DNA from 4 places in the Bacillus sp. 179-C3.3 HS genome. Region 4 is predicted to be linked to each of the others. Evidence: riboswitches for the same ligand, from Rfam matches in the RefSeq annotation. Region 4 holds a riboswitch; each other region holds the start of a gene.
The links. A riboswitch is a leader RNA that binds a small molecule or an ion and turns the genes downstream of it on or off. The one in region 4 is predicted to bind S-adenosylmethionine.

Region 1 (7,532 bases), on a different contig from region 4:
ATGGACGGCTTACAACAGCCACAGCCATTTTGGCATTGCGAATCACAGGCAAAAGGCCATTCAATTTGAATACGCTCCTTTTGAAACGACGCATGATTGCAATAAATAGATTGCTTCTCTACAATGCCCTCAAGTACTGGGTAGACAAAAAAGTCCATTCCTCCGCTTAACACATAAAAAGGAATGTCAGCTTTTTTTAAATAAGCGACAAATTCTTCAAATCCTTCTCGAATCTCTGTATCTTGTAAAATAAACGATTGTATCGCTTCCTTCTGATCACTGTCTAGTAATTGAAACATTCGTCCGACACCTTCTTGAATGGTGATCTCCTTTGACAAAACAGCGTCTTTTAGCTTCGTCCATTCGCTAGGTGCAAACTGTTTCATGATCCTGATAATATTATCGTTTTTCGTGATCGTTCCATCAAAATCACAACATACAATTGGCCTTTTCATCTAATCCTCTACCCTTCCCCAAAGATCAAGTGCTGCTTGTAAGTCTGAACAAGAGGATGCCTGCTGTTCAACCGGAATATCATTTATTACAGCATCAATGATTGATCTAAATGCTTTGCCACCGCCGATGGCTCCACGTGGATGTCCATGAATCCCTCCACCTGCATTGATCACATGGTCGATTCCGAAATCTTTGATTAATTGCGGTACCATGCCAGGGTGAATGCCAGCTGATGGGACAGGGAATGTTCGCTTTACGGTGTCCTCTTTCAGACAAGCTTCATAGATTCCAAGCGCCTCTGCTTTCGGAAGTGCGACAGAGCCATAAGGAGATGGAAATAGACTCAGATCGGCGCCTGCATATCGATTGAGGGTTCCTAAAAGAAGAGACGTTGAGAATCCATATTCAGGAGACGATGTGTATGCCCCGCTCACTGCTGGATGAGCCATGATCGGCAAATGAATCTCTGAATCTTCCGCTAAACTTTGCATCACATCAAGCCCATAGGCATGGACGTTAAACAGCAACGCATCAGCCCCAAGTTCGGCTGCCTTTAAGGCTTTATCTCTTAGATCAAAGGTTCTGCCAGTGAGATTGACTGCATAGAGCGTGCGGTGACCTGTCTCTTCATAGGTTTCCTTTAAGATCCTCTTTCCTTCTTTGATTCGATCTTCAAAAGGAGCGAGTGGACTTTCAAATAAGATTTCATCATCCTTAATGAAGTCAACGCCGCCTAACGCTTGCAGTCGAAGTTGTTCATTTAAATCCGCCATATCACGACCGATCACGCCTTTAAAAATACTCATTAATAACGGACGATCATACACATTTAGCTTCTTTCGAATGCCTTCAATTCCGAATACCGGTCCTGGTAGGTTTTTCTTAAACGCCGTAGAGAATTCGATGTCAACAAGCTTTATTTTCCCGTCCAATGATAACTTCCCGAAAATCGTCGTTAAAACGGCTGGTATATCTGCTGAGAAGTTTGCCTCCGGGTATGCAATGGTCACCTCTGATTGAAACAATCCATTTGGTGTTGCGGCAAACTTCTCATTGACGTTGACCACACGGCCTTTATGTTTTTTGAGCTGCTCCTTTTTGAGCTGCGGCAAATCTGTCCATGATCCGACCGTTAATCCAAGCGCGATCTGCTCCGCTTTCCGGTCCATCTCTTCATTCTCTCGATGTGTTAGTACATATGTCGCCAGTAATTCACTCACTAGGAATCCCCTTTCAATTGCGTCCTGCTTATGTTCAAACAAAAAAACCTCTTTCAGTGCTAGATCAGCGCCTTAAAGAGGTTTCGTATCATTCATCCGAATCTTATCTCTCAGCGCCTGCTGCAAGAATTAGCACCGTGCTTCATGGAAGTCGGTTGCCGGGCTTCATTGGGCTAGTCCCTCTGCCTACTCTTGATAAGAATATTCAATTTTCTTAAATGTTGCCTGAATTATCGCATCGTTCTTTTACGTTGTCAATGACTTTTTTTCAAACAAACCTAACGCAGCAATTCGTTTCACTGCTTCTTTTAGCCGTTCCTCACTTGTTAAAAGACCCACTCTCACGTAGCCTTCACCGTGAGACCCAAAACCGTTTCCTGGTGCAACGACCACATGCGCTTTTTCTAATAATAAGTCCGAAAAAGATTCCGATGTATATCCATCTGGCACCTTTAACCAAGCAAAAAATGATCCCTTCGGTGCCTGAACGTCCCAGCCAATCTCCTTGCAGGCTGCAATCCAAGTATTGCGCCTTTTTTCGTATCGTTCATTTTGTTCCTGTACACATGTTTGATCAGCTAATAGTGCTGTCGCTGCTGCGTCTTGTGTTGCTTTAAAAAGGGAAACAAACATATGATCCTGATATCGCTCAATGGCTTCAATCACAGACGGATTCCCGACAGCAAAACCGACGCGCCAGCCAGCCATATTATATGTTTTAGACAATGTATATATTTCAATTCCTATGTCTTTGGCGCCATCTATTTGCATAAAGCTCACTGGTTGATCTCCATCGAATCCAATGCCACCATATGCAAAGTCATGGACAATACATATCTCGTGGTCTTTTGCCAAAGTGACTGTTTTTTCAAAAAAGGCACGATGGGCCGTTGCACCCGTTGGATTGTTTGGATAATTTAAGTACATCAATTTTGCTTTCTCCTTATGATCATCTGACAATTGATCATAATCAGGTAAAAAATCATTTTTTTCGAGTAGAGGCATTGTCACCATTTCAGCTCCGGCAAGCACAGCGCCCGACCAATAATCAGGGTAGCCTGGATCTGGAACGAGGAGTGTATCACCAGGATTCAGTAAGCATTGGGGTAATTCAACAAGCCCTGCTTTACCACCAAATAAAATCGCAACCTCCGATGTCGGATCAAGGGTAACGCCATACTCTCTTTCATAAAAGGTAGCGGCAGCCTCTTTTAATTCTGTCGTTCCTCGGAATGAAGAATATTGATGATTTTCAGGCTTTTCTACCGCTTCTTGCATGGCTTTCACTATATGTGGCGGAGTTGGCTGATCAGGATTTCCCTGACCTAAATTAATGATATCTGCCCCTTCCTGCATCTTTTTCTGCACTTTTTGGACAAGCGATGCAAAGAACTGCTTAGGTAATTTTCTCAACACATCTGATTGCTGAAATTCCATTTTTTCACCTTCTATTCAAGTTACGTAACAATAAACTCACTGTAATGGATTGTTTTATGAATTGTAAAGCAATTTCGAAAAAAGATTGACACGCGAAGATCAGTTCTGATAATATCTTGAATTAAGAAATGTGACAGATGAAAAACAATTACATATTGATTTCTCTTATCGAGAGTTGGGCGAGGGATTTGGCCTTTTGACCCCAACAGCAACCGACCGTTAATACCACTGTGAAGTGGGGCGCAGCATGATCGCGCCAAGACGACAGTCTTATAGGGCACGGTGCTAATTCCATCAGACGTATGTGCTGAGAGATAAGAGAGGCTTTGTGCACACACACATATCAAGCCTCTTTCTCTCAGGAGAAAGAGGCTTTTTTATATGATTTGGAGGGGAAACATTTGGTTACATTGACAGCATCGTATGAAGAATTAACAGAGAGTTCGGCAGTCGCACTGGCTATTAGACTTGGACTGATTCAAGAAAGCAGTCATTTGACATGTACCGAAATTGGTGACGGAAATTTAAATTATGTCTTTCATATTTTTGATCATAAGCATGAAAAAGGATTGATCATTAAACAGGCATTGCCATATGCAAAAGTTGTAGGTGAAAGCTGGCCACTGACATTAGACAGGGCACGAATTGAAAGCACGGCTCTCATTAAGCAATCTGAATATGCACCACATCTCGTGCCAGAAGTGTACTATTCTGACACAAACCTAGCCGTAACAGTCATGGAGGATCTTTCACACTTAGAAATCGTCAGAAAAGGGCTAATTGCGGGAAAACAATATCCGAATTTATCAAATGATGTAGGGGAATTTTTAGGGAAAACGTTATTTTACACGTCTGACTTCGCGACTAACCCTAAAATTAAAAAACAATATGTGAAGCAGTTTACCAATCCTGATCTTTGTGACATTACAGAAAAACTTGTGTTCACAGACCCTTTTTTCGATAGTGAAACAAATGATTTTGAAGAAGCGTTAAGAGAGGATGCTGAAAAACTTTGGGCGGATTTAGAACTGCAAGCAAAGGCAGCGGAGCTAAAGCGAATTTTCTTAACATCTGCTGAAACACTCGTGCACGGAGATCTTCATACTGGGAGTATTTTTGCAAATGTGCATGAAACAAAGGTGATCGATCCAGAATTCGCCTTTTATGGACCATTCGGATTCGATATTGGTCACTTTATAGCCAATCTCCTCTTAAATGCTTTATCCCGTGAGAATAAACAAGATCAACAGCCTCTTTTTGATCATGTTGAAAATGTTTGGTCTACGTTTACAGAGGTTTTCAGAAAAGCATGGAAGGAAGATAGCATCGAGGCATTTAGTGTATCAGACAGCTTTTTAGAAACAACCTTTGACCGTATTTTAAAAGAAGCAACCGGCTTCGCTGGCTGTGAGCTCATCCGCCGAACGATTGGTCTTGCCCATGCAGCTGATTTAGATGCCATTTCTTCACCAACAAGACGGATCAAACAGAAAAAAGCAGCACTTACGCTCGGCCAAACATTCATCAAACAATACGATACAGTGGAAACAGCGTCTGACCTCGTCGCCTTATTCCAACAATCTGTAAAGGAGTGACGAGATTTGTCAAAAGAATTTGAAGTTCCTCGTTCAGTTGAATGGGAAGAAAATCACATCAAAATATTAAATCAACAAAAATTACCGGCTGACACGGTATTTGAACACTTATATACGAAGGAAGATGTATTTGATGCCATCGTCACATTAAAAGTGCGTGGCGCACCTGCTATTGGCATTACGGCTGCCTTTGGGCTCGCATTAAGCGCCCAAAGCATAGACACAGATGAAATAGACGTATTCAAGAAAGAAGTAGCGCGTTTAAGGGAATATCTCAATGGGGCTCGTCCAACTGCCGTGAATCTCGCTTGGGCATTAGACAGACTGTTACAGCGCATTGAACGCGCCGCTTCTGTGAATGCAGCCAAAACAGATCTTGTGCATGAAGCCATTCAAATTCAAATTGAAGATGAAGAAACGTGCCGACAAATCGGTCATAATGCACTCCAGCTCTTTAAATCTGGTGACCGAATTATGACCATTTGTAATGCGGGATCCATCGCAACTAGCCGCTACGGAACAGCACTCGCCCCTTTTTACTTAGCAAAAAAGAAAAACCTTGATCTTCATATTTATGCGTGTGAGACACGTCCTGTCCTGCAAGGAGCAAGGTTGACCACATGGGAATTGATGCAAGGCGGTGTGGATGTCACGCTCATTACGGATAACATGGCAGCCCATACAATGAAAGAAAAACAAGTCTCTGCAATCATTGTTGGAGCCGATCGAATCGCTCGAAATGGTGATACAGCAAATAAAATCGGCACCCTAGGTCTTGCCATCTTAGCAAAACACTATCAAATTCCGTTTTTTGTCGCGGCACCTCTTTCAACCTTTGATGTATCGATTGATCACGGATCTGATATTCCGATTGAAGAACGAGACCCCCAAGAAGTGAAAACTGTAAACGGCATACAAATAGCACCACCTGATGTCCAGGTATTCAATCCTGCCTTTGATGTCACGCCACATGAACTCATTTCAGGGATCATTACAGAGAAAGGGATCATTACTTCTAACTATAAAGAAGAGATCGATGCTCTATTTTCAGAAAGCCTCACTTTAGCGTAGCCTCAGTTGATTTTCGTACGGAACTCCGTGGAGTTCCGTTTATTTAATCCCAATGATTAATGGGTTTCCAATAAGCCAATTGCTTGAATTCAGCACGATTTAATTGTGATGTCTGTAGCAGGTTTTGGTCCAAAGGAACATTGAGTTTATCTAAATCGATGATGCCCATCAAATTGTGCAATGTTCGACGGGGATTGCGGAGGAGTGAAATCAATGATTTCCCCACGACGACGACAGGCAAAATCGAAGCAAAGTTGTTTAAAAAGCTTCCCGTCTACTTGTGTAGGTGCATTGTCTTCAGAATCATAAAAGCCTGTAATTCCATTATGTAATATCAATTTGTATACACCACCGTCATTTTGAAAATCACAAGAATATGCCATTTCCCCTAATCACATGATCTGATCATAAAAAGCGCGATGTTCTGATTACTTAAGAGCACCGCGCTTTTTTGTCTGGATTGTTTTCGCTACTATTTCTTTCTTTTGTTCCTCTGTTAATATGTTCATTTTGACACACAATGACGTCATGGCATAAATCTTTTCTTTTTTACCCCCAAACATTGTAGCGGCCTCCTTTTTCCCTCGACCAACTTTTTTAGCTTAGTAAAAGGATATGTCGTTTGCTAAACATTTGGAACAGGTCAATCGATTTATTTTTTGATAAATGGGATCCGTTCTAATTCTAGCAGAACTTCTTTTATCTCCGTCTTCGACCCTGCATAACCAGTTAGTGAGCGGTCTTTTCCAATCACCCTGTGGCATGGAACCAAAATTGGCAGGGCATTTCGCCGATTGGCTTGTCCAATGGCTCTGACTGCCTTAGGATTGCCGATCGTTTTTGCGATATCCGCATAATTTCTCGACTCCCCATATGGAATCGCAGATAATGCTGCCCATACTTGCTCTTGAAAAGGTGTCCCAGCTTGTTTGAGGGGGAGATCGAATGTTTGACGATCCCCCTTAAAATATTCATCAAGCTGTTTCTTCGCTTCAACTAAGACGGGTGTCTCTTCTTTTATCGCGCTAATCCCCTGCTGCTTTGACACAACGAATGGCTCGCCATCAAACGTGACTTCAATCACAAACCCTTCGTTTTCTAGTATGTATAATTCGCCAAGTGGTGCGGTATAAACTGTATAATACACATTAAAGCTCTCCTTCTTGTCGTTGTTGTCTGAGTGGCAAGGTGAGATGAAAAACCGTTCCGACACCTTCCTCGCTTTCAACCTCAATGGTCCCTTGATGTTCTTCAATGATTTTATAGCTGACCATTAAGCCAAGTCCCGTACCTCTTTCTTTTGTCGTATAAAATGGCTCACCAAGCCGCTTTAGTTTGTCCTCTGCCATTCCGCATCCTTCATCACGGAGTGAAATGACAATATGTTCCTCGTCTTTACGCCGAATGCATACAAATACATTTCCTTTTCGAGGCATCACTTCAATGGCATTTTTTAAAATATTAATAAAAACTTGCTTTAATTGATTTTGTTCACAGTATATCAGAGGGATGTCATCCAGCACATTAAGATGCATTTGGACATTGCCAAGGTTCGCCTGTGCATGTAGCAGGTCCATTGTGTCTTTCACAATTTGCACCACATTTTTTTCTTCATATACGATGGCTTGTGGCTTTGCTAAAATCAAAAATTCAGTAATGATGGATTCAATTCTTTTCAGCTCCGATGTGATGACATTGAAATAAAGTGAATATTCTCCTTCAATGTTCCCTTTTAACAGCTGAATGAACCCTT
Region 2 (7,532 bases), on a different contig from region 4:
ATCACAAGCTACCCGAAATCAGAGCTCGCAAAGCTTTCTGACTTTCATCTGCTTAGCTCATCGAGAGAAACCACCTATCGTTCCGACTCCATGATCTCCCGTATTAATCAACTAGTTATTATTGATGTACTGTATGTTTCGGCTGTTTTAGAACTAGGTTCAAATGCCATTACAAACGTCAAGCGATCCCGTTTAGCCGTTGCTAAAAATAAAACATAAACCCCAAAGACCAGAGTGATTCTGGTCTTTTTCCATGCTTTTACCCATATTTTCCGTTGACATGCTCCTCTCTCATCATGTACATTAAGTTCACAATAGTTTATTTCCTACTGTAGAAAACAAAAGATAGTATATAAACTAACAAAAGGGGATAAGAAAGCGCTTTATAAAATACTTCCCTTAATAGGAGGCATACAAATGGCACAGAAAATCGGATTTATCGGACTTGGAATTATGGGGAAACCTATGGCTTTGAACCTATTAAAAGCCGGCTATACTGTTACTGTTTTTGATATTAATCAAGAGGCTGTCCAAGTATTACAAGAAGCCGGTGCAGAAGGTGCGGGTTCAGCTGCTGAGGCAGCAATTGAAAGCGATATCATAATCACAATGCTACCTAAAGGGGAGCATGTTGAAGCAGTTGTTAAAGGGGAAAATGGGATTTTAGCAACGGCTAAGCCTGGCACAACGATCATTGATATGAGTTCAATTTCACCCGTTACCTCTAGAGCACTAGCTGCTCATGCAAAACAGCATCAAGTTGAATTTATAGACGCACCAGTTAGCGGCGGGGAACCGAAGGCGATTGATGGAACACTGGCCATTATGGCTGGTGGTGAAGAAAAGGTGTTTGAACAAGTGAAAGATGTGCTTCATGCCATGGGCAAAGATGTCGTTTTAGTTGGAGCGAGTGGAAGCGGAACAACAGCCAAGCTTGCCAATCAAATCATCGTCAACTTAAATATTGCAGCGATGTCCGAGGCACTCGTTCTTGCTGCTAAATCAGGCATTGCGGTTGATAAAATGTATGAAGCGATCCGAGGTGGACTAGCAGGAAGTGCGGTACTCGACGCAAAAGTCCCTCTCATTTTAGAACGAAACTTTGAGCCTGGTGGGCGCATTGATATCAACCTGAAGGACTTAACAAACGTCATGGAAACAGCACATGACATTGACGTTCCACTACCGCTCTCTAGTCATCTACTAGAAATATTCCACGCCCTCAAAGCCGATGGAAAAGCTGGACTTGATCACGGTGGAATCATTCAATATTACGAAAAATTGGCGCACGTTGAAGTCAAGAAAGGATGACCAATCATGAAACAAAGCATTGATTTACTACATGCCATTCCGAAAGCGGATTCCAGCACGGTACATTCCGCATATGAAAAGGCACTTAGCCATTTTCACCATAAAGTCATTGTATTAGATGATGATCCGACAGGTATCCAAACGGTACATGGTGTCTCTGTTTTTACTGATTGGTCAGAGGAAAGCATTGAAGCAGGCTTTCTAGAAGACAGTCGCATGTTCTTTATTCTAACGAACTCTCGCAGTATGACAGAAAAGGAAACAGCGGATGCACATGACACCATCGCATCAACGATTGTAAAAGTAGCGGAACGGCTTCAACAGGATTTTATCATTGTCAGTCGTGGGGATTCGACTCTACGTGGACACTTCCCGCTTGAAACCGATGTACTCCGAACAACCATTGAACAGCAGAGCGCCCGAACATTTGACGGAGAAATCATTCTTCCATTTTTCCAAGAAGGCGGACGTTTTACAATCAACAATATTCATTACGTACAGGAGGGACAAGAGTTAGTCCCTGCCGGTGACACAGAGTTTGCTCTAGATCGTACATTCGGGTTTAAGTCATCACATCTTGGAGAGTGGATAGAGGAAAAGTCTGGTGGCTCATTTACAAAAGAGAACACCACTTACATTTCATTAGAGGATCTAAGAGCATGTCGGATTGAACAAATTAGGGACCAACTGACTGCGGTGAAGGATTTCCAAAAGGTAGTGGTCAACGCAGCTGACTATGACGATGTGAAAGTCTTTGTCACCGCTCTGATTGATGCCATTCAAGCAGGTCAGCAATTTATATTCAGAAGTGCAGCAGCTCTCACCAAAATCTTAGGCGGAGTGACCGATCGTGCTTTATTAACGAGAAACGACTTGATTCAAGAAGAAAGTCCACATGGTGGTCTCATTATGATCGGCTCGCATGTCAAAAAGACAACGGAGCAACTAAGAGAGCTTCAAAAGAATGAACAAATGGCATTTATTGAATTCAATACACATCTCGTGTTAGAACCGATCGCATTTCAAGAAGAAATGGAACGTGTGATTCAACAAATTGAAACGCTGTTAACCTCAGGTCAATCTGTCACTGTTTATACAAGAAGAGAGCGTCTCGATCTTGGGGAAGGTCGTCAAGAAGAAGAATTAAAGCTTTCAGTTCAAATCAGTGATGCTGTCACAAGTATTGTCCAGCGTCTCTCAATTCGTCCTAAGTATTTCATTGCCAAAGGCGGGATTACATCTAGTGATATTGGGACAAGAGGACTCAGTGTAAAGCGTGCGACAGTCGCAGGTCAAATTAGACCAGGAGTTCCAGTTTGGCAAACAGGAGAAGAAAGTAAATTCCCATTCATCTCCTACGTCATTTTCCCGGGAAATGTTGGTTCAAAGGATACGTTAAAAGAAGCAGTTGAGATATTAGAGGGATAAAGCATAGGGAGTGTTTCTCGCTCCCTTATGCACCACAAAGGAGGAAGGGTTATGTCGTTAGTGTTTATTGGACTTGGCGTTTTATTATTACTATTACTTATGGTTGTATTAAAGTTAAACGCTTTTATTTCATTAATTATTGTTTCATTAATTGTCGCTGTGTTAGAGGGCATGTCCCCGATTGAAGCGATTGCTTCCGTCGAAAAAGGACTAGGCAGTACGCTTGGGCATCTAGCATTAATTCTAGGTTTTGGAGCGATGCTCGGTAAATTAATGGCCGATTCTGGCGGTGCACAACGTATTGCCATGACACTCATTGACCGATTTGGAATTGCAAAAATACAGTGGGCGACCATGCTAACTGGATTTGTCATCGGTATTGCACTCTTTTATGAAACCGGATTCATTATTCTGATTCCACTCGTTTTTACAATTGCACAATCCGCAAAACTTCCTGTGTTATATGTTGGGATGCCGCTCGTCGCTGCCCTCATTACAACACACGGCTTTCTCCCTCCTCACCCAGGGCCGACAGCCATTGCCAATGTGTTTCAAGCAAACATGGGACAAACATTATTAGTTGGGATTATATTAGCCATTCCTGCTGTATTAATAGGCGGACTGCTATTCACAAAATTATTTAAAAAAGATCAATTACACGCACACATTCCGAAGAATTTATTTAATCCAAAGGAATTTACAGAAGAGGAAATGCCAAGCTTCGGCATTAGTATCTTCACTGCTGTGTTACCTGTCATACTCATGACAATCAGAGCCGTTATAGAAATTTTCTTCCCGTCCTCTCCGCTGTTGCCAACAGCCGAGTTTTTAGGAGAACCTGCGGTTGCGTTACTACTCTCTGTCCTCCTTGCGATTTACACATTTGGACTTGGCAGAGGCAAGAGCATGCAAGAAGTCATGAAGTCCATCACAGACTCCATTGGCTCCATGGCGATGATTCTTTTAATCATTGCAGGTGGTGGTGCCTTTAAACAAGTCTTAATTGATAGTGGTGTAGATAAATATATTGCAGGAATTATGGATGGAAGTACACTTTCTCCCCTATTGCTCACGTGGCTCATCGCGGCTACCCTGCGTATCGCACTAGGATCAGCGACTGTAGCTGGACTGACAGCGGCAGGAATATCTGCACCACTGATTGGTTTGACTGGCGTCAGCCCAGAGCTTATGGTGATTGCAACAGGTGCTGGCAGTATAACGTTCTCACACGTCAATGATGCAGGATTTTGGATTTATAAAGAATACTTTAACCTGTCAATGGGCCAAACCTTTAAAACTTGGACATTAATGGTCACTGTTCTATCTCTTGTTGGACTAGCAGGTGTTCTCATCGCTGATTTGTTCATATAGGAAAATAAATAAGAAAAGCTATTGACTTTTTGTCGAAAAGATTGAATAATTGTGTTTATTAAGAAAATTTAATTAAAAGGTAACCTTATTAAGAGTGGTGGAGGGACTGGCCCTGTGAAACCCGGCAACCGCTGTTCCGTTGAACAGAATGGTGCTAATTCCTTAAGCAAGCCGATGTGCTTGTTTGAAGATAAGGTAGAGTTCTCACAGTATATGATGCTCTTCCTTATCAAAGGAAGAGCTTTTTTCATTGACTTTTATCTTTTAGAAAGAAGGGATTTAGAATGACAAACGTACAAACAATTGGGAAAAAAACGACGAAGCCGCCATTTCGAGCAGATCAAGTAGGAAGCTTGCTTCGGTCAGAGCGAATCAAGGAAGCACGCCAGCAAAGGGCAAACGGAGCGATCTCTTCAGAACAACTGCGTCAAATTGAAGATGAAGAAATTATACGCATTGTAGAAAAACAAAAAGAGATTGGACTTGAGGTTGTCACAGATGGAGAGTTTAGACGCGCGTGGTGGCACTTTGATTTTCTTGAGGGGCTTGATGGAGTGGAAGGCTTTGAAACAGAACAAGGAATTCAATTCCACAACACCACAACAAAAGCACGCGGCATCAAAGTAACAGGCAAGATTGATTTTACGGATCATCCAATGCTAGAAGATTACCGTTTCTTACATAGCATTGCCGGGGATCATACAGCCAAAATGACGATCCCAAGTCCGAATATGCTCTTCTTCCGTGGAAAGGTAGAAGAAAGTGTGTACGACAACTTAGATGAGTTCCATCATGATGTGGCACAAGCTTATAAAAAAGCCATCCGTGCCTTCTATGATGCAGGGTGTCGTTATTTACAGTTAGATGATACAGCATGGTCCGTCTTCTTTTCTGAAAAAGGGCATGAACAAATCAAAGCATTCGGTCGTGACGAGGACGAGCTACGTGAATCATTTGCGAAAACCATCAATGAAGCTGTTGCCGATCGTCCAGATGATTTGGTCATCACGATGCACATTTGCCGAGGGAATTTTAAATCTACGTGGGTGGCTGAAGGTGGCTATGAGGCGGCGGCAGAAACGATTTTTGCCGGTTTAGACCTTGATGGACTGTTTTTGGAATTTGATGATGAGCGATCTGGTGGATTTGAGCCCCTTCGATATGTCAAAAATCCAAATCTTCAAATCGTTCTTGGTCTCGTGACATCAAAGTACGGTGAACTCGAGCCAATCGAACAGATCAAAAAACGGATTGAAGAAGCAGCTAAATATGCGGATATCAATCAACTGTGTCTGAGTCCACAATGTGGGTTCGCTTCAACAGAAGAAGGAAATCTACTAACAGAAGAGCAGCAATGGGAAAAGCTACGTCATGTGATTGAGATTGCCGATCAAGTGTGGCGCCCATAATTCTATGCACAAAAAATGAGACAAACCGCCTGACGAGCGATTTGTCTCTTTTGTTTTACACATCTAAATGGTTGCCATTCGTCGCAATCACTTGTTTATACCAGTCAAAACTTTTCTTTTTCTTTCTATCAAATGTCCCGTTTCCTTCATTATCCCGATCTACATAAATGAACCCATATCGTTTTTTCATTTCAGCTGTGGATGCACTGATGAGATCGATCGGACCCCAGCTTGTATAGCCGATGAGCTCTACACCGTCTGCGATGGCTTCTCTCGCTTCTAGTAAGTGACTTCTAAGATAATCAATCCGATAATCGTCTTGAATAGATCCATCCTCTTCCACCTTATCAACAGCGCCCAAACCATTTTCTACGATAAACAATGGTTTTTGATAGCGATCATACAACTGATTAAGCGTTGTGCGAAGACCTTTCGGATCAATTTGCCAACCCCAATCACTGGCTTCTAAATACGGGTTTTTCACACCTGCAAATAGGTTCCCACCTTCAGCTTGATCAAGAATGGCTGGATCTGTACTTGCGACAAAACTCATGTAATAGCTAAAGCCGATATAGTCGACGGTATGGTTTCTTAAAATCTCTTCGTCACCGTCTTGAAACTCAATATCAATGCCGTTTTCACGGAAATACCGTTTCATGTACCCTGGGTAGTAACCTCTTGCTTGTACATCTGAGAAGAACAACGTTTTCCGGTCTTGCTCTAATGCAGCAAACATATCTTCTGGTCTTGAGCTGTACGGATATGTGGTCATCGCTGCGATCATACAGCCTATCTTCGCATCTGGAATGATTTCGTGTCCCGCTTTAACAGCTAGAGCACTAGCCACAAATTGGTGGTGCGCCGCTTGATATTGGATGCTTTTTTCATCTTCTCCTTCTTCGAAGACGAGACCTCCACCTGTAAAAGGTGCGTGTAACACGACATTGATTTCATTGAATGTCATCCAGTACTTCACTTTGTCTTTATATCGAGTAAATAGTGTTTTAGCATACGTCTCGTAAAGGTTCACGAGCTGACGGTTTCTCCATCCGCCATAATTCTTGACAAGCGCAAGCGGCATTTCATAATGAGATATGGTGACAACTGGCTCGATGCCATGTCGATGAAGTTCATCAAACACTTTGTCATAAAAAGCAAGACCCGCTTCATTCGGTTCAGCATCGTCCCCATTCGGGAAGATACGCGGCCAAGAAATGGATAATCGGAAACACTTAAAGCCCATTTCTGCAAAGAGCGCAATATCCTCTTTGTAACGATGATAAAAGTCGATCGCATCATGATACAAGTTGAGGTCTTTCATTGATTCATCGAACGGATGCATAATGCCGTTTGGAGATACATCAGCTGTAGATAAACCTTTTCCATCTTTGTTAAAAGCACCTTCAATTTGGTTAGCGGCTACAGCACCGCCCCATAAGAATCCTTTAGGAAATGTTTTTTCTAATTGTGTCATTGTAAATGCCCTCCTCATTTTCCTCTACACGAACTGTAAGCAGTGTTTCTTTTTCCGTAATGACTCCGTCTGTCATGGCATCAACCTGTGCATAGTCATTTGTATTCGTAATGATGACAGGTGTCGTCACATCAAAGCCCTCTTCTTGAATACCCTTGAGATCAAATTCCACCAATACGTCTCCTGCTTTTACAAGATCGCCGGTTTGCACATGGCTTGTAAAATACTTTCCGCCCAGTTTTACCGTATCAATCCCAACATGAATAAGTAGTTCGATCCCTTGATCACTCTTTAATCCGATGGCATGTTTCGTTTGGAAAATTGTTTCCACTTTGCCATTGAATGGGGCAACAACACGTCCAACTGCTGGCACGATGGCTACACCTTTGCCCATAATTTCATTGGAGAATGTCGCATCATTTACTTGGTTAAGTGGCTTTAATTGACCTTCTAACGGACTTTGCACCAATTCGTTTTGTACCACTGTTGAGTCTTTCTTTTCTTCTGGCTTCTCTGCTTTTGTTCCTTCTTTTACTGGG
Region 3 (7,532 bases), on a different contig from region 4:
ATGATTATTGCCATCCTATCAACAGAAATATATCGTTTCATTGTGCAACGGAATATCGTGATTAAAATGCCTGATGGTGTACCGCCAGCAGTCAGTAAATCGTTTATCGCACTTATTCCAGGTTTTGTGGTCGTCACGTTGGTTTGGGTCACTAGACTTGTCATTGAGATGACACCTTTTGAGAGTATTCATAATATCATCACAGTTTTAATTGGCACACCGCTTTCCGTTCTCGGGGGCAGCCTGGGCGGAAGTATCGTAGCGGTGAGTGTTCAGATGCTCCTTTGGTCTTGTGGTATTCATGGAGCGACGATTGTCGGTGGCGTCATGGGCCCGATTTGGCTAGGTGCGATGGATGAGAACCGTCTCGCGTATCAAGCTGGAGAAGTGTTACCGAATATTTTCACCGCACAGTTCTTTGATATTTTCATCAACATTGGCGGTAGTGGTGCAACACTTGCTTTAGTCATTACGATGTTTATACGTGCCAGAAGTAAACAAATGAAACAACTCGGTAGACTTGCCATTGGCCCAGCCATTTTTAACATCAACGAACCGATTATTTTCGGAATGCCGATTGTGATGAACCCAATGCTTTTAATCCCATTTATCCTGACGCCTATCATGTTAATTATCACCACTTATATTGGCATGAGTACAGGACTTGTGGCAAAACCGGCAGGAATCGCTGTTCCATGGACAATGCCGCCAATCATTTCAGGCTATCTGGCAACAGGCGGAAAAATATCTGGCGCTGTCATGCAGCTCATTAACATGGTACTGTCATTTGCACTATACTATCCATTCTTTAGAATGTGGGATAAGCAAAAAGTGAAGGAAGAAAACGAACTACAAACAAAAGCATCAACTGAAGATCATACTGTCAGTATGTAATAGAGGGTACAAGGAGGATGCGGCCGATGGAAATGGAACAGATTGTGTTTCAACTCATCTTGCATGGTGGAAATGGCAGAAGTTCAGCAATGGAGGCCATCACATGTGCAAAAAAAGGCCACTTTGATGAGGCGAAGCAGAAATTGCAGGAAGCACAAGACGCGTTAAATGAGGCGCATCACGCACAAACAGAGTTGATCCAAGGAGAAATCAGAGGAGAAAAGACGGACATTAGCCTCTTAATGATTCACGCCCAAGATCACCTCATGAACGCAATGACAGTCAAAGAACTAGCAACAGAAATCATTGAACTACATGAAAAGATGAAGCAATTCGGAGGTGTCAATTCATGAAAGAGGGAATCAAAATTGTCACGATTGGCGGTGGCTCAAGCTATACGCCGGAACTAGTTGAAGGATTTATTAAGCGATATCATGAATTGCCTTTGAAAGAATTATGGCTTGTCGATATTGAAGCGGGGCAAGAAAAATTAAACATTGTCGGTGCTCTAGCAAAGCGCATGATTGAAAAAGCGGGTCTTCCAATTGAAGTTCACCTGACACTTGATCGACGTGCCGCTTTAAAGGATGCAGACTTTGTGACCACACAATTTCGGGTTGGGTTGCTCGAAGCACGAGCAAAAGATGAGAGAATTCCACTTAAATACGGTGTCATTGGTCAGGAAACGAATGGACCAGGCGGGTTATTGAAAGGATTGCGAACCATTCCTGTTATTTTAGATATCGTGAAGGATATGGAAGAGCTTTGTCCGGATGCATGGCTTGTGAATTTTACAAATCCAGCAGGTATGGTGACAGAAGCCGTTTTACGCTACACAAAGCTGAAGAAAGTAGTCGGGCTTTGTAACGTCCCAATTGGCATCAAAATGGGGATTGCAAAGGCACTTGATGTAGATGTTGAACGGATTGAAGTACAGTTCGCTGGTCTGAATCACATGGTGTATGGATTAGATGTGTATTTAGATGGGGTGAGTATTTTAGATCAAGTGCTAGATGAATTAGGAAACCCAAATAGCCAGTGGTCTATGCAAAACATTGAAGCGAAAAGCTGGGAGCCTTCATTTGTCAAAGGATTAGGCGTCATTCCTTGTCCATATCACCGCTACTATTATAAAACGAAAGATATGTTGGAAGAAGAACAAAAGGCGGCGCAAGAGAAAGGCACAAGAGCAGAGGTCGTCCAGCAAGTCGAACAAGAATTATTTGAACTCTATAAAGATCCAGATTTATCGATCAAACCACCACAGCTTGAAAAAAGAGGTGGGGCTTATTACAGTGATGCGGCATGTAATTTAATTAGCTCGATCTATAACGATAAACATGACATCCAACCAGTAAATACGATGAACAGAGGGGCAATTGCCAGCATTCCGGCTGATTCAGCAGTTGAAGTGAACTGTATCATCACAAAAGATGGACCGAAGCCGATTGCGATAGGAGACTTACCTGTTGCGGTAACGGGACTTGTTCAACAAATCAAATCATTCGAACGTGTAGCAGCGGAAGCAGCTGTAACAGGGGATTATCACACAGCGCTTGTCGCCATGACGATCAATCCACTCGTCCCATCTGATGAGGTGGCAAAGGAAATTCTAGATGAAATGCTAGAAGCGCATCGTGAGTATTTACCCCAATTTTTCAAACAAGTGAATGCATAAAATGGAATGGCCCCTTGATGGGGTCATTTTTTATGTTTTCACCATATGCATACTTGGAATAAAGGAGTATTATAGGAAGGATTCACCCGTAAAACAGTATGTACTGCTGAAAAGAAAGAGGTGCAGAAATATGATATTATTCGGCTTAATGATTTATGGTTTTTATTTTCACCCTATTTTTAGTTTTGGCACGTTGGTGCTGTTTCTGTATGGTATCATCGCTTCGTTTATTGGTCTTAGACGGAATCAATCATATAGATGGATCTATATATTTCGCTTGTTGGTTTGTTTTACAATCCCGGTGACCAACTTGTTGATGTATTTGACGACAATTGGAGGAGGACCAGGAATTACGAACCTCCAGATGAATCCACTTCCATTCATTTATATTGTGATCTTTATACTTGAAATCATCACTATCTTTTTACCGGAAGTCTTTTTGTTGATTGAAAAAAAGCGTCATATCAAATGGAAAGGGTGGATATATGCAGGGCTCATTGTGTGTGTATCGATCTTGTTTTGGTGGACGATTTGATGAAAAGGAAAAAGAACCCTTCACGATGAAGGGTTCTTTGTTATGTTATGCCTGCTTCACGACAGAATCGACTTCCACTGTCCAACCAAAGATGTCGGGCTGTGTCCCTTTTTGGATGCCAGTAATGGCTTCGTACAATTTCTTCGATATGTCACCCGTTTGCCCATCTTGAATGACGTATTGTTGGTCGTGATAAATTAACTCCCCAACAGGAGAAATGACGGCTGCCGTCCCTGTTCCAAACACTTCCTCCAGTTCACCTGTTTTGTGTGCCTCAATGAGTTCATCAATTGAGATTTTACGTTCTCTCACTGGAATGTCCCAATGCTTTAACAGTTCGATCACAGAGTTCCGTGTAATGCCTTCTAGAATACTTCCGTTCAATTTCGGCGTGACGACCTCACCATTGATTTTAAAGAAGATGTTCATACTGCCTACTTCTTCAATGTACTTTTTCTCAACCCCATCAAGCCAAAGAACTTGTGAAAATCCTTTTGCTTCAGCCACTTGCTGTGCTTTTAGGCTTGATGCATAGTTGCCAGCTGTTTTAGCATTACCTGTTCCGCCTTTTACGGCACGAACAAATTCATTTTCAACGGCGATTTTAACAGGGTGAATGCCTTCCTTATAGTAGGAGCCCACCGGAGACAAGATGATGATGAGTTTATACGTGTTTGACGGTGCAACCCCTAAATAAGGTTCAGTGGAAATGATAAACGGACGAATATAAAGAGAAGTTCCTTCTGCATCAGGTACCCAATCCTTATCAATGCGAATGAGTTCATTTAACCCCTCTAACACAGTTTCTGAATCAATTTGAGGGATACACAGGCGATCATTGGATCTGTTTAGGCGTTCCATGTTTTTTTCTGGACGGAATAATAGAATTTTTTGATCGTCAGAAACATACGCTTTTAAGCCTTCAAACACAGATTGACCATAGTGGTAAACCATAGAAGCTGGATCCATCGGAATCGCTTGATAGGGAATAACCCTTGGATCGTACCAGCCTTTATCAGTTGAATAATCCATCACAAACATGTGGTCTGTGAAGATTTTCCCGAATTCAAGCTGATCAGATTGAGGTTTTGGTTTTTTTGTTGAACTGAGTTCTACACGGATGGGTTGTTTTGGCATTGTAAATCTCCTTGCTATTGATTATTTGAAAATTCTAATAATACGAAATAATTATGATTCTATTCTATACCTTCACGAAATATTAGCAATAGGTTTTCTGGAATTCTCATGAGAAAATTCAGGTAAAGCGCTTTCCTTCTCTCTACTGTAAGTTACCTGTGCCACCACCTTCTTAAAAAAGAAATAAAATCCAGATTCGTTATTAACTGATTAATCAGATAATTAAAAAGCGGGCTGTGTTTCTGTCAGATTTTTTTTCAACTATACACCTTTTGACTACTACATGGCAATGGGCAACGTCGCATGAATCCTGTCAAGCTAGCATCTCCTACTTATCAGATTGAGTGAGTCATTTTAAAAATATTCAAAAAAGTGATTGACAACGATGTGACATCGCATTAAAGTAAAGGGAACATTTAACGCAAAATTTCATACGAATCTCTTATCAAGAGAGGCAGAGGGACTGGCCCTATGACGCCCAGCAACCGTTTCTACTTTAGAAATTGGTGCTAATTCCTGCAAAGCGATCAAAGCTTTGACAGATAAGAGAGGAAGACGATCCGATACATATCTTATGCAACGGTCATCCAGCCTCTCTTTAAAAAGAGAGGCTTTTTTGTCTCTATTTTGAATCAATCCATGGGTTGACGGGTGAGGTCTAACACTTTTACCTAGTTTTCCTATGGGGAAAATAAACAACTTTGAGGAGGAACAGCAATGAAGCGTAACAATTTGACATCATTTCTTGTGATATTGACGGTACTAACCATTGTATTAACTGGTTGTGGAGCGGGATCAAGCTCAGGATCAAAAGCGAAAACGAACGAAAATGTTTCCTTTGACAATGTACCAGAGCGATTTGCAAAAGGGCAGGGGGCAAAGATTAAAGTCATCCGCAAAATTGGTGGAGATGACCACACAGCGCAATTTTTAGCTGGTGCAAAAGCAGAAGGTGAGGCACTAGGCTTTACGGTTGATGTGTATACAGCCAATGGAGATACAGCGAAGTTCCATGATGCGATTTCCCAGGCACTAGAAGAAGACTATGATGGCATCATTATTTCCCATGGAGATGATGAGGCGACAGTCGCTGATGTGAAGAAGATTACAGCGAAGGGAATTCCAGTTGTGGCATTTGATTCAAACCCTAAGCTGAAGGATATCAAAGGCGTCACAGTCACCTCTCAAGATGATGAACAATTAGCCAAGAAGTCATTGGACACACTCGTCGCTGATTTTAATGGGAAAGCGAACATTGCCTATCTGTGGGTAGATGGATTTCCGCCAATGGTCAGACGAAACAAGGTATACCAAGAAACCCTTGAGAAGCATCCAGGGATAAAAGAGATTGACCGTTTTGGTATTGCATCTTCTGATACATCCGTGCAAACGCAAAATGCTGTCGCGGCAATGCTCAATAAATATCCGAAGGGCAAGCTTGATGCAATCTTCGCGACATGGGATGCATTTGCGATCGGTGCGGCAAGAGCTTTAAAAGAAGCAGGAAGAACAGAAGTCAAGATCTATGGAATTGATGTCTCAAATGCGGATCTTCAGGAAATGACGACGAAAGACAGCCCTTGGAAGTATACAGCAGCAGTAGATCCAAAGCTAATTGGGGAGGTTGACGTTCGAATCCTTGCGAAAAAAATAGCTGGAGAGGAAACACCTTCTTCCTATGACCTTGAGGCCTCACTTATCTCACAAAAGCAGCTCCAACAGGCAGGGAAAGCCATCAATATGGTGAACCTTGCGGAAGAAGTGAAGGGATTTGGTTCATCTTCTGCCTTTGAAGAGGACTGGATGAAAACCTTAAAGAACCATTATGCAAAATAATCAACATGCACTCTCTTTCATTAGAGAGTGTTTCATTTTTCAGATGACGATCATTGGAGGAGAACACCTATGACATCGCCACTTGTTCACATGAAACAGATTTCGATTGAATTTCCAGGGGTCAAGGCATTAGATCAAGTTGATTTTACGTTGAAAAAAGGGACGGTACATGCGCTGATCGGAGCAAATGGCGCTGGGAAGTCGACTTTAATGAAAGTATTATCAGGGGCCTATTCACATGCACAAGGGACCATTCATATCAATGGGCAATTGGCATCTATTCACACACCAAAGGATGCGGCCACATACGGTGTGCAGACTGTCCATCAAGAAGTCGACACAGCTCTTGTGCCCTATTTAAGTGTTGGTGAGAATATGATGATGCATGAAATTGAGCGGCAGCCGTTTGTTCGCTGGAAGGAGCTTCATCGTCAGGCGGCTCAAACGCTGAAGGAGATGGAGATCAACCTCTCCACAAAGCGGCTTGTCAGTGAATTAACGCTTGCAGAAAAGCAGATGGTGCTCATTGCGAAGGCAGTCTCCGCTCAATGTAGCATTTTAATATTAGATGAACCAACTGCACCGCTCAGCCATGCAGAAACTAGTCAATTATTCTCTCTGATTGAACAGCTGAAACAAAATGGAACGGGCATCGTCTTTATTTCCCACCGCATGCCAGAAATTTTCTCCATCTGTGATGAATTGACCGTCATGCGAAACGGATCGAGCGTGGCGACACATCTTGTCAAAGAAACGGACCCGAAACAGGTTATTGAAGAGATGTTAGGAGCCCCGTTAGATGAGCAATTCCCAACCCGTACGTTTTCGAATGATTTCCCTGTTGTGCTGGACGTGAAAGATTTAACAGATCCTGATAAACTGGATCACATTCATTTTCATGTGAAGAAGGGAGAAATTCTAGGCATCGCAGGCCTTGTTGGAGCAGGGAAAACAGAATTATGCAAAGCTCTTTTTGGCGCTTCTGAAAAAAGCACGGGCACTGTGCAGATTCACGGGAAAACAGTGAGAATCAACTCACCTCATCAAGCAGTAAGAGCAGGACTAGCCTTAGTGCCTGAGGAACGGAGAAAAGAAGGCATTTTGACAGAGGAAACAGTAGGGTGGAACTTAACGACAGCAAGCCTATCCGTCTTCACACGGATATTCAGCTTTATCCATCGACTGAAGGAAAAGCAAACCGCCGAAGAAATGGTCGAGCGACTTGGCGTAAAAACACCTTCTCTTGAAACGAAGGTGAAGTATCTATCTGGTGGAAATCAGCAAAAGGTTGTCATAGGCAAATGGCTGTTAGCTGAAGCCGATGTGTATATTTTTGATGAACCGACGAAGGGCGTGGACGTTGGAGCGAAAAAGGACATCTTTTCTCTGATTGCTGAACTTGCTGATCGTGGAAAATCAATCATTTATGCTTCAAGTGAACTGTCAGAAATT
Region 4 (7,532 bases):
ATGTGACATTTTTGCTGGGTAGGACAGAATGGATTCAACAGCGCCAAGGCTGACGGCGAATACTGGTAATGTGACATGATTGACTAATTGTTTGACAGCTGCTTGGTTTTCTAATTCAAATGAAAGAACCGCTCCTGCTCCGCTTGCTTGCGCTCGCTGAATGTCTGCCCCCGGGTGGTCATCTAGTCCTGGGTAGTATACTTTTTTCACCGCAGGGTGTTGTTTTAGGAATAATGCTAGTTCTAACGCAGTTTCGCTCGCTTTCTCTAGTCTTACTTGTAGTGTTTTTAAGCCTCTTAACACAAGCCAGCAATCTTGTACGCCAAGCACAGCTCCGAAAGAGTTTTGCAGTTGATATAATTGTTCCCCCAGCTTTTCATCTTTGACAACCGCAAGGCCTGATAGCACATCACTATGACCGCTTAAAAATTTCGTTGCACTGTGCAGCACGACGTCAACACCAAGATCGAGTGGTCTCTGTAACGCAGGTGTTAAAAAGGTGTTATCCAAGAAAGTGAGACAATCATTCTCTTTTGCAAGCTGAACAACGCCCTTGATATCGGTGATGCCCAATGTAGGATTTGATGGTGTTTCCATGTAAATGACCTTGGTATTTGATTGAATGCCATGTTTGACTTCATTCAAATCTGTCATATCCACAAATGTATGTTCAATGCCAAATCTTGAAAGGACTTGGGTGATCATTCGGTATGTTCCGCCGTACACATCTCTTGTGACAAGGACATGATCTCCTTTTGATAATAGAAGAAAAGCGGTTGAAATGGCAGCCATGCCTGATGCAAAAGCAAGACCTCTTGTTCCTCCTTCTAACGATGCTATGGTGTCTTCTAGCGCTTGACGTGTAGGTGTTCCTGATCTGGAATAGTCATATTGTCCAAATTCTTCAAAATGGCTTTGATGGAAGGTGGACGCATGCTGAATTGGCACACTGACTGCACCTGTTGAACGATCTGTTTTAAACGCATTATGAACGAGTTTTGTTTCAAGTGTCCAATCGTGGGTTGTCATTTTACATGTACCTCCTCTTTCACTTGAGATAGTGCTTGCTCGAGATCTGCTTTCAGATCCTCTACGTGTTCAATTCCAACGGAGAATCGAAGGAGCTTATTACACACACCATTTGCAATACGAATTTCCTCTGGTATGTCCATGTGCGTTTGGGTGGCAGGATACGTAATAAAACTTTCAACTCCGCCAAGACTTTCGGCGAAACAAATCGTTTTGAGCTGTTTTAAAAATGGATTGACCCATTCTTCTTTTTCCAGTCTGAATGACAGCATGCCTCCCTTTCCTGGGTAAAGGACATCCCCAATTTCAGCCTGTTCCTCTAAAAACGCAGCGATTTCCTTGGCATTCTCCTCGTGCTGGCGCATTCTAAGCGCGAGTGTTTTCATTCCTCTCATTAACAGCCATGAGTCAAATGGAGAGAGAACGGCGCCGATTGCATTTTGATGCTGGAACATCTCATCAGATAGTTGCTCCCCTTTTGTGACAACAAGCCCGGCAAGAACATCGTTATGTCCTCCTAAATATTTGGTGGCACTATGAATGACAATGTCCGCTCCGAGTGTCAGTGGTTTTTGAAGCACAGGTGTGTAAAATGTGTTATCAACGATAACCAATGCGCCGTGTTCTTTTGCAATCTTCGCTATTTTTTGAATATCTGCTTCCTGCATCAATGGATTTGTCGGTGTTTCGATAAAGACTGCTTTTGTGTTTGCGGTGATTTTAGCGCGTAAACCGTCTTCATCTGAAAAGTCATCGTACAGAAAACGCAATCCATATTTTTTCCATTCGTTTTCAAACAAACGATATGTACCGCCGTAAAGGTCTGATGAGACAATGAGTTCATCTCCACTTTCAAATAAAGCCATGATTGTTTGGATGGCAGCCATTCCTGAGCTGAAGGCAAAACCGGACGTTCCTTCTTCGAGCGATGCAATAGCATCCTCTACAATCTGTCTAGTTGGGTTTTTTGTACGAATATAATCAAAACCTGTTGATTCACCAATGCCTCTATGTCTGTAAGCCGTTGAAAGATAAATAGGAGGACTGACTGTGCCAGTCGCCTCTTCACTGCGGTTTCCAATTTGCGCTAACTTCGTTTCCACATGTTCTGTCATTTGACACCATCCTAAGTAAAATCTAATTTCAAAACAGAAAAACCCCTTCCTCATAAGAAGAAGGGGTTTAATCGCTTCCTCTTATCTTCCAAGCACAAAAAACTGCTTGCTGGATTTAGCACCTTGGGTCATCACGTCGTGTGATGCATACCGGTTGCTGAGGTTTCAAAGGGCCAGTCCCTCCACCTCTCACGATAAGAATGTGTTGTCTGTCTGTTCTAATTCTTAATACTGTAACGCAATAAATGGTATTTTTCAAGGGCATTTGTGACGATTAATTAAAATTTTCTGTATTTTAAAATAAAATGAACTTTGACCCTTTTCATGACACGTTTGGATATAGGTACATCCTGTTTTTCGTGTTACAATGAATGGAAACGTTTCACTTGTCATGAATTTGGTTTGCTGGAGGAATGGATTATGGAGAAATCAGGGATCATTCAAGAAGAAATATTACAGTCAAAGGAACTTGGACAGGACATGACAGTTCTAATCTATTTGCCAGTCAATTACTCCCCTCTTTATACCTATCATGTCATTATTGCACAAGATGGCCATGATTATTTTCGTCTAGGTAAAATCAGTAGACAGGCGGAGACTTTGATGCAAAACAAAGAGATGGAGCGTTCCATTATCATTGGTCTTCCTTATCAAAATGTCAAAGAAAGACGACATACGTATCACCCAGATGGTTCAAAGTTTGAGGCATACAAGCGCTTTCTAGCAAATGAACTACTTCCTTTTATTGATGAACGCTATCCTACGTATCAAATTGGATCTGGGCGCACTTTGATTGGCGATTCATTAGGGGCTACGATTTCACTCATGACAGCCATCGACTATCCTTCTTTATTTGGCGGTCTGATCTTACAGTCTCCTTATGTCGATGATTCAGTCTTACAAGCCGTCAAACAATCCACATCACTTTCTCATTATGCGATTATTCATCACATTGGATCTGAAGAAACTGCGGTGAAAACAACTGATGGCCAAGTACTTGATTTTACGAAACCAAATGAAGAGTTAAAGTCCCTTCTTGAACAGTCTGGTGCGGATTATTTATTTGAAACATTTGAAGGCGATCATAAGTGGACATTTTGGCAGCCACTCATCTCTCCTTCGTTAAAAAGAATACTTCCATATTCGTTAATCAACTAGTTTTTGTTATAATGACTCATAGTAAATACTTTCTTAATTAGGAGGGAACAAGATGAAATACGGAGTGGTTTTATTTCCATCAAAAAAATTGCAAGATATTGCGAACTCATATCGGAAGCGTTACGATCCGAACTATGCCCTTATCCCGCCGCATTTAACACTGAGAACCCCGTTTGAATTAACGGATCTAGAAGCGGCTGAAGTGGTCTCCAGTTTGCGTGAATATGCAAAGAAAGCTTCTCCTATCACATTACGCATCAAAAAATTCAGTTCATTCGCTCCTGTCAACAATGTGATTTATATGAAAGTAGAACCGACCGAAGAATTAATGAAATTAAATGAAAAGTTATACACAGCCCCAATCAGTGGCACACCTGAATATGCGTTTGTTCCTCATGTGACCGTTGCCCAAAAATTATCAGATGATGAACATTCAGACGTACTTGGCACACTAAAGCTGGGAAGTATTGACCATGAGGAAACGATCGATCGCTTTCACCTACTATACCAACTAGAAAACGGTTCTTGGACCGTCTACGAAACATTTATTTTAGGAGAAGAGGGTTAAAGTCATTTTGGAAACAGTCATCGTGAGTACACAAGCACAAAGAGAAGATGCGTATTATGTTCGAAAAGAAGTGTTCGTCAAAGAACAGGCAGTCCCGTTAGAGATCGAAATTGATGAGCTAGAAGATAAGGCGATTCATTTTATTATTTATAATGATGACGAAAAGCCACAGGCTACTGCTAGGCTACGCATCATTGAAGGAACAAAGGCAAAGCTTGAACGAATTTGTGTGTTAAAAGAAGCGCGCTCTTTTGGTCTTGGTCACAAACTTTTAGATGCACTTGAAGCCGAAGCCATTGCAAAAGGAGCGACAGAAGCTGTGATGCATGCACAAGTTCAAGCCTTGGCTTTCTATGAAAAAAAAGGCTATCGCGCTGTATCTGAGCCGTTTGAAGAAGCAGGCATTCCTCATGTGAAAATGACAAAAGTGCTAGCTGCTTCATAACACAAAAAAACCAGAGCATCCATCATGCCCTGGTTTTTTGTTTGGAATCCATCCGCCCAACAAAGAAAGCGTCATCATTTAGATATAGACATTGACGTGAATTCCTTTTCCTTCTTCCATAAACAGATCTCGCACAAAGCGTTCTCGCTTTTTTTGTTGTACTTTTGTTTCAGCTTCTGTTACTAAGTCCTCTTTTTTCTCCAGCTCTCTGTAGACCTTGTCATGAAAGGTACGAGTAACCTTTGTTACTTTCGCATAATCTTCTTTATCCTGAGGAGCAGGACGGTTGGTATATTGAACATACAGATCCGGCTGAATCGGTGCTATATAACCCATCAATAACGCCTCCTTTGCTTCCCTTCTATTCTACTATTCCCTAAATATGACTGTTTGAAACATGCTTGATTTGATATGATTAGACTTGTTCTTTTTTGATTGATAACGATATTGGAGGACTAGCTTTGAAATACGCACGACGACATGATCGCACGATCTCATTACATACGTATTCGAGAGAACATTATCAATTCCTCCATGATGAGGGAAAAAAAGGGCACTTATCTTGCCCATACTGCGGACAATCGGTTTTCTTCAGACTTAATATACATGAAGAACCTGCCTTTATTCATACACAACTATCCAAGCAAGAGGATTGTGAAATAGCGGAAAAGCAACAAGAAGAAACCAACACATCCGCATCTGAAAATCTCACTTCTTATAAAGAACTTGGTGGCTTTCGTTTTCCAAATGGCAAACAGATCATCTCGGAAACAAAGGAATCGTTTGAATGGCAAAAACCAAGAGCCATACAAGTTGGTGATCCTCTCCATTTAAATGAGAATGAACAAGTGCACACCATCGACCTCTTTCCTCATATCACCTTTAGTACACCTCAGCTTGAAGCTGTCACACATAAAGATGGTCCGATGCTTGTACTTGCTGGTGCTGGTAGTGGAAAGACAAGGGTGTTGACTGCAAGAGCAGCTTATCTCATCTCAAAGCATAAAATCCCTGCACATCATATTTTGCTAGTGACGTTTACCACAAAAGCAAGTAGTGAGATGAAAAACAGACTCCGTATGCAATACCAGCTTCCCCCATCCGAAGCGAATCAAGTGGTGACGGGCACCTTCCACAGTCTTTTTTATAAAATGCTTCTGCACGATGATCCTAGCAGATGGAACGGCCAGCATTTAATCAAATTTGACTGGCAAAAGGAACAGTATATTCGCAGAGCCATCATGAATGAAGGACTTGATGAGAAAGACTATCCAACCGATCAAGTGCTACAATCAATCGGTTTTTGGAAAAATGCTTTTTTGCCAGATGAACTTCCTGATCTAAAAGATGAAAAAGAAAAACAAACCTGGGCTATTTACCAATCATACGAACAGCAAAAGCGCGACAATCAGCAATTTGATTTCGATGACATGGCGATTGCCTGTTTACACATGCTGACCGAAAATCCTGAACTGCTGAAGCGATATCAGGAACGCTTCCAGTATATTTTAGTGGACGAATTCCAAGATATTAATCCGGTTCAATACAAGTTAATTCAGTTATTGGCTGGGGAATCAGCGCAACTATTTTGTGTAGGAGACGATGATCAAGCGATATATGCTTTTAGAGGAAGCAATCCTGCGTTTATTCTTCATTTTAAACGTGATTACCCTTCAGCTCACATCGTTCATTTACATGCGAATTATCGTTCCCACCATACCATTGTTGCAAGTGCAGATGCCGTCATTCAAAAAAATCAACATCGTTATGAAAAAACGTTAAAAGCAGTCCGGACGGAGAAAATGCCACCCATCCTCTTTTATCCTTATGACGAGGAAGAAGAAGCGTCCATGATTGTCTCAGATATTCAGGAAAAAATTAAAAATGGTGCAAAACCTCATGATTTCTGTGTCTTATTCCGTACCAATACAGGAGGCCGTGCGATTTATGAGCGACTTCACCAATCCGCTATACCATATCAGACAGACACAGGTGTGAAGGCTTTCTACAGTAGACGTATGGTTCGGGTACTGCTTGCCTTTCTTTCATTAAGCCAAGATGCAGATGATGTAGCTGCCATGAAACAGCTGCTTCAGGTCTTCTTTTTGAAACAACAGACACTGAATACGCTGAAGGCGCTGACGATTACAGAAGATTGCACAATGGTAGAAGCACTTGGAAAACTAACAGACATTCAGCCATTTCAGCGAAAAAAACTGCAATCGATCGTTCCACTTTTCAACACTTTACGGTCATTAAAGCCAACAGATGCGGTGTCTTTTATTGAACAGAAAATGGGACTTGGTGATTATTTAAAAAAACGAGTGAACGATACGAATGTGCTTGAAAAAGGGGCAGATGATGTACGTGATGTCAAAACTGCAGCCAAACGCTTTGACACAATTGAAGCCTTTCTCTCGCATGCTGACCATATGAAGGCTGCCGAAAAAGAAAAAACGGACGAACCTGGTGTCCAGCTCATGACCATCCACCGCGCCAAAGGGCTTGAATTCAACACGGTTTACATGACGAGTGTGGTCGATGGAGCACTTCCTCACGACTTCGCACTGGATGAGCTCAGACACGGTGATGAAGAAGCCATTGAAGAAGAGCGGCGCTTATTATATGTAGCCATGACAAGAGCCGAGCAGTCACTGTATCTATCTGTGCCTTCTTTTAGAAGAGGCAAAACAGCACATCGTTCTCGCTTTTTGTATCCACTTTTGAAGAAAGTGAGCAAACGGTTCACACAAAAACAACAGGCCCCCCTTTAAGTGGAGAGCCTGTTGTTTATTTTTTGTTGTTCATCATCTTGGAGATCGTATTGAAATCAAGTTTTTCTTTTCCACTTGTAATAGACTGAACAATTTTGTCTTCCATTTCTTTCGGGACACGTTTATTCGCTAGCTGTGCTACTTTTTTGATCACGCCTCGAACGGTCGCCTCATCTTTAAAGTTGGCATTTTGCAAGGAGCCCGCAAGCTTAAATACCTCGTTCATATTCACACCTGTTTTGTTTTCAACACTTTTAAAAAATTTATTATCCATTCATCTGCCTCCTCTTGGTGGAGTAATCACCTTACTATATGAAAATAGGCGAGAACTGTGCCTATCCTCCTGCCTTGTTTGTTCAAAGAGAAAGGAAAGCAAAAGGTTTCCCTATCGCTTCCCTCACTTTATTGCTGTTTAGTTAAAGAAAGAAGCACCAACGATGATT

Region 1: it holds a riboswitch for S-adenosylmethionine, as region 4 does, so the genes downstream of both, mtnK (S-methyl-5-thioribose kinase) here and AB1K80_RS09840 (methionine biosynthesis PLP-dependent protein) in region 4, are expected to answer to the same signal.
Region 2: it holds a riboswitch for S-adenosylmethionine, as region 4 does, so the genes downstream of both, AB1K80_RS00280 (5-methyltetrahydropteroyltriglutamate--homocysteine S-methyltransferase) here and AB1K80_RS09840 (methionine biosynthesis PLP-dependent protein) in region 4, are expected to answer to the same signal.
Region 3: it holds a riboswitch for S-adenosylmethionine, as region 4 does, so the genes downstream of both, AB1K80_RS00550 (sugar ABC transporter substrate-binding protein) here and AB1K80_RS09840 (methionine biosynthesis PLP-dependent protein) in region 4, are expected to answer to the same signal.

What each region holds. Positions count from the first base shown of each region.
Region 1 is NZ_JBFEFT010000002.1:190,073-197,604, forward strand. It holds gene AB1K80_RS02670 (2-hydroxy-3-keto-5-methylthiopentenyl-1-phosphate phosphatase) at 1-455, opposite strand, end outside; gene mtnW (2,3-diketo-5-methylthiopentyl-1-phosphate enolase) at 456-1,676, opposite strand; SAM riboswitch class I at 1,777-1,878, opposite strand; gene AB1K80_RS02680 (pyridoxal phosphate-dependent aminotransferase) at 1,923-3,113, opposite strand; SAM riboswitch class I at 3,276-3,434, shown strand; gene mtnK (S-methyl-5-thioribose kinase) at 3,515-4,708, shown strand; gene mtnA (S-methyl-5-thioribose-1-phosphate isomerase) at 4,715-5,779, shown strand; gene AB1K80_RS02695 (hypothetical protein) at 5,926-6,162, opposite strand; gene AB1K80_RS02700 (hypothetical protein) at 6,208-6,342, opposite strand; gene AB1K80_RS02705 (methylated-DNA--[protein]-cysteine S-methyltransferase) at 6,432-6,926, opposite strand; gene AB1K80_RS02710 (PAS domain S-box protein) at 6,928-7,532, opposite strand, start outside.
Region 2 is NZ_JBFEFT010000001.1:56,056-63,587, reverse strand. It holds gene AB1K80_RS00300 (MurR/RpiR family transcriptional regulator) at 1-219, shown strand, start outside; gene garR (2-hydroxy-3-oxopropionate reductase) at 418-1,311, shown strand; gene AB1K80_RS00290 (four-carbon acid sugar kinase family protein) at 1,318-2,739, shown strand; gene AB1K80_RS00285 (gluconate:H+ symporter) at 2,791-4,110, shown strand; SAM riboswitch class I at 4,193-4,307, shown strand; gene AB1K80_RS00280 (5-methyltetrahydropteroyltriglutamate--homocysteine S-methyltransferase) at 4,395-5,519, shown strand; gene AB1K80_RS00275 (glycoside hydrolase family 1 protein) at 5,575-6,993, opposite strand; gene AB1K80_RS00270 (beta-glucoside-specific PTS transporter subunit IIABC) at 6,965-7,532, opposite strand, start outside.
Region 3 is NZ_JBFEFT010000001.1:105,583-113,114, forward strand. It holds gene celB (PTS cellobiose transporter subunit IIC) at 1-894, shown strand, start outside; gene AB1K80_RS00530 (PTS lactose/cellobiose transporter subunit IIA) at 921-1,247, shown strand; gene AB1K80_RS00535 (6-phospho-beta-glucosidase) at 1,244-2,572, shown strand; gene AB1K80_RS00540 (hypothetical protein) at 2,703-3,107, shown strand; gene AB1K80_RS00545 (branched-chain amino acid aminotransferase) at 3,153-4,244, opposite strand; SAM riboswitch class I at 4,684-4,793, shown strand; gene AB1K80_RS00550 (sugar ABC transporter substrate-binding protein) at 4,962-6,080, shown strand; gene AB1K80_RS00555 (sugar ABC transporter ATP-binding protein) at 6,150-7,532, shown strand, end outside.
Region 4 is NZ_JBFEFT010000012.1:77,974-85,505, reverse strand. It holds gene metC (cystathionine beta-lyase) at 1-1,029, opposite strand, end outside; gene AB1K80_RS09840 (methionine biosynthesis PLP-dependent protein) at 1,026-2,144, opposite strand; SAM riboswitch class I at 2,223-2,345, opposite strand; gene AB1K80_RS09835 (esterase family protein) at 2,562-3,302, shown strand; gene AB1K80_RS09830 (YjcG family protein) at 3,355-3,870, shown strand; gene AB1K80_RS09825 (GNAT family N-acetyltransferase) at 3,878-4,315, shown strand; gene AB1K80_RS09820 (hypothetical protein) at 4,394-4,651, opposite strand; gene AB1K80_RS09815 (ATP-dependent helicase) at 4,777-7,089, shown strand; gene AB1K80_RS09810 (stage VI sporulation protein F) at 7,106-7,363, opposite strand; gene AB1K80_RS09805 (YjcZ family sporulation protein) at 7,502-7,532, opposite strand, start outside.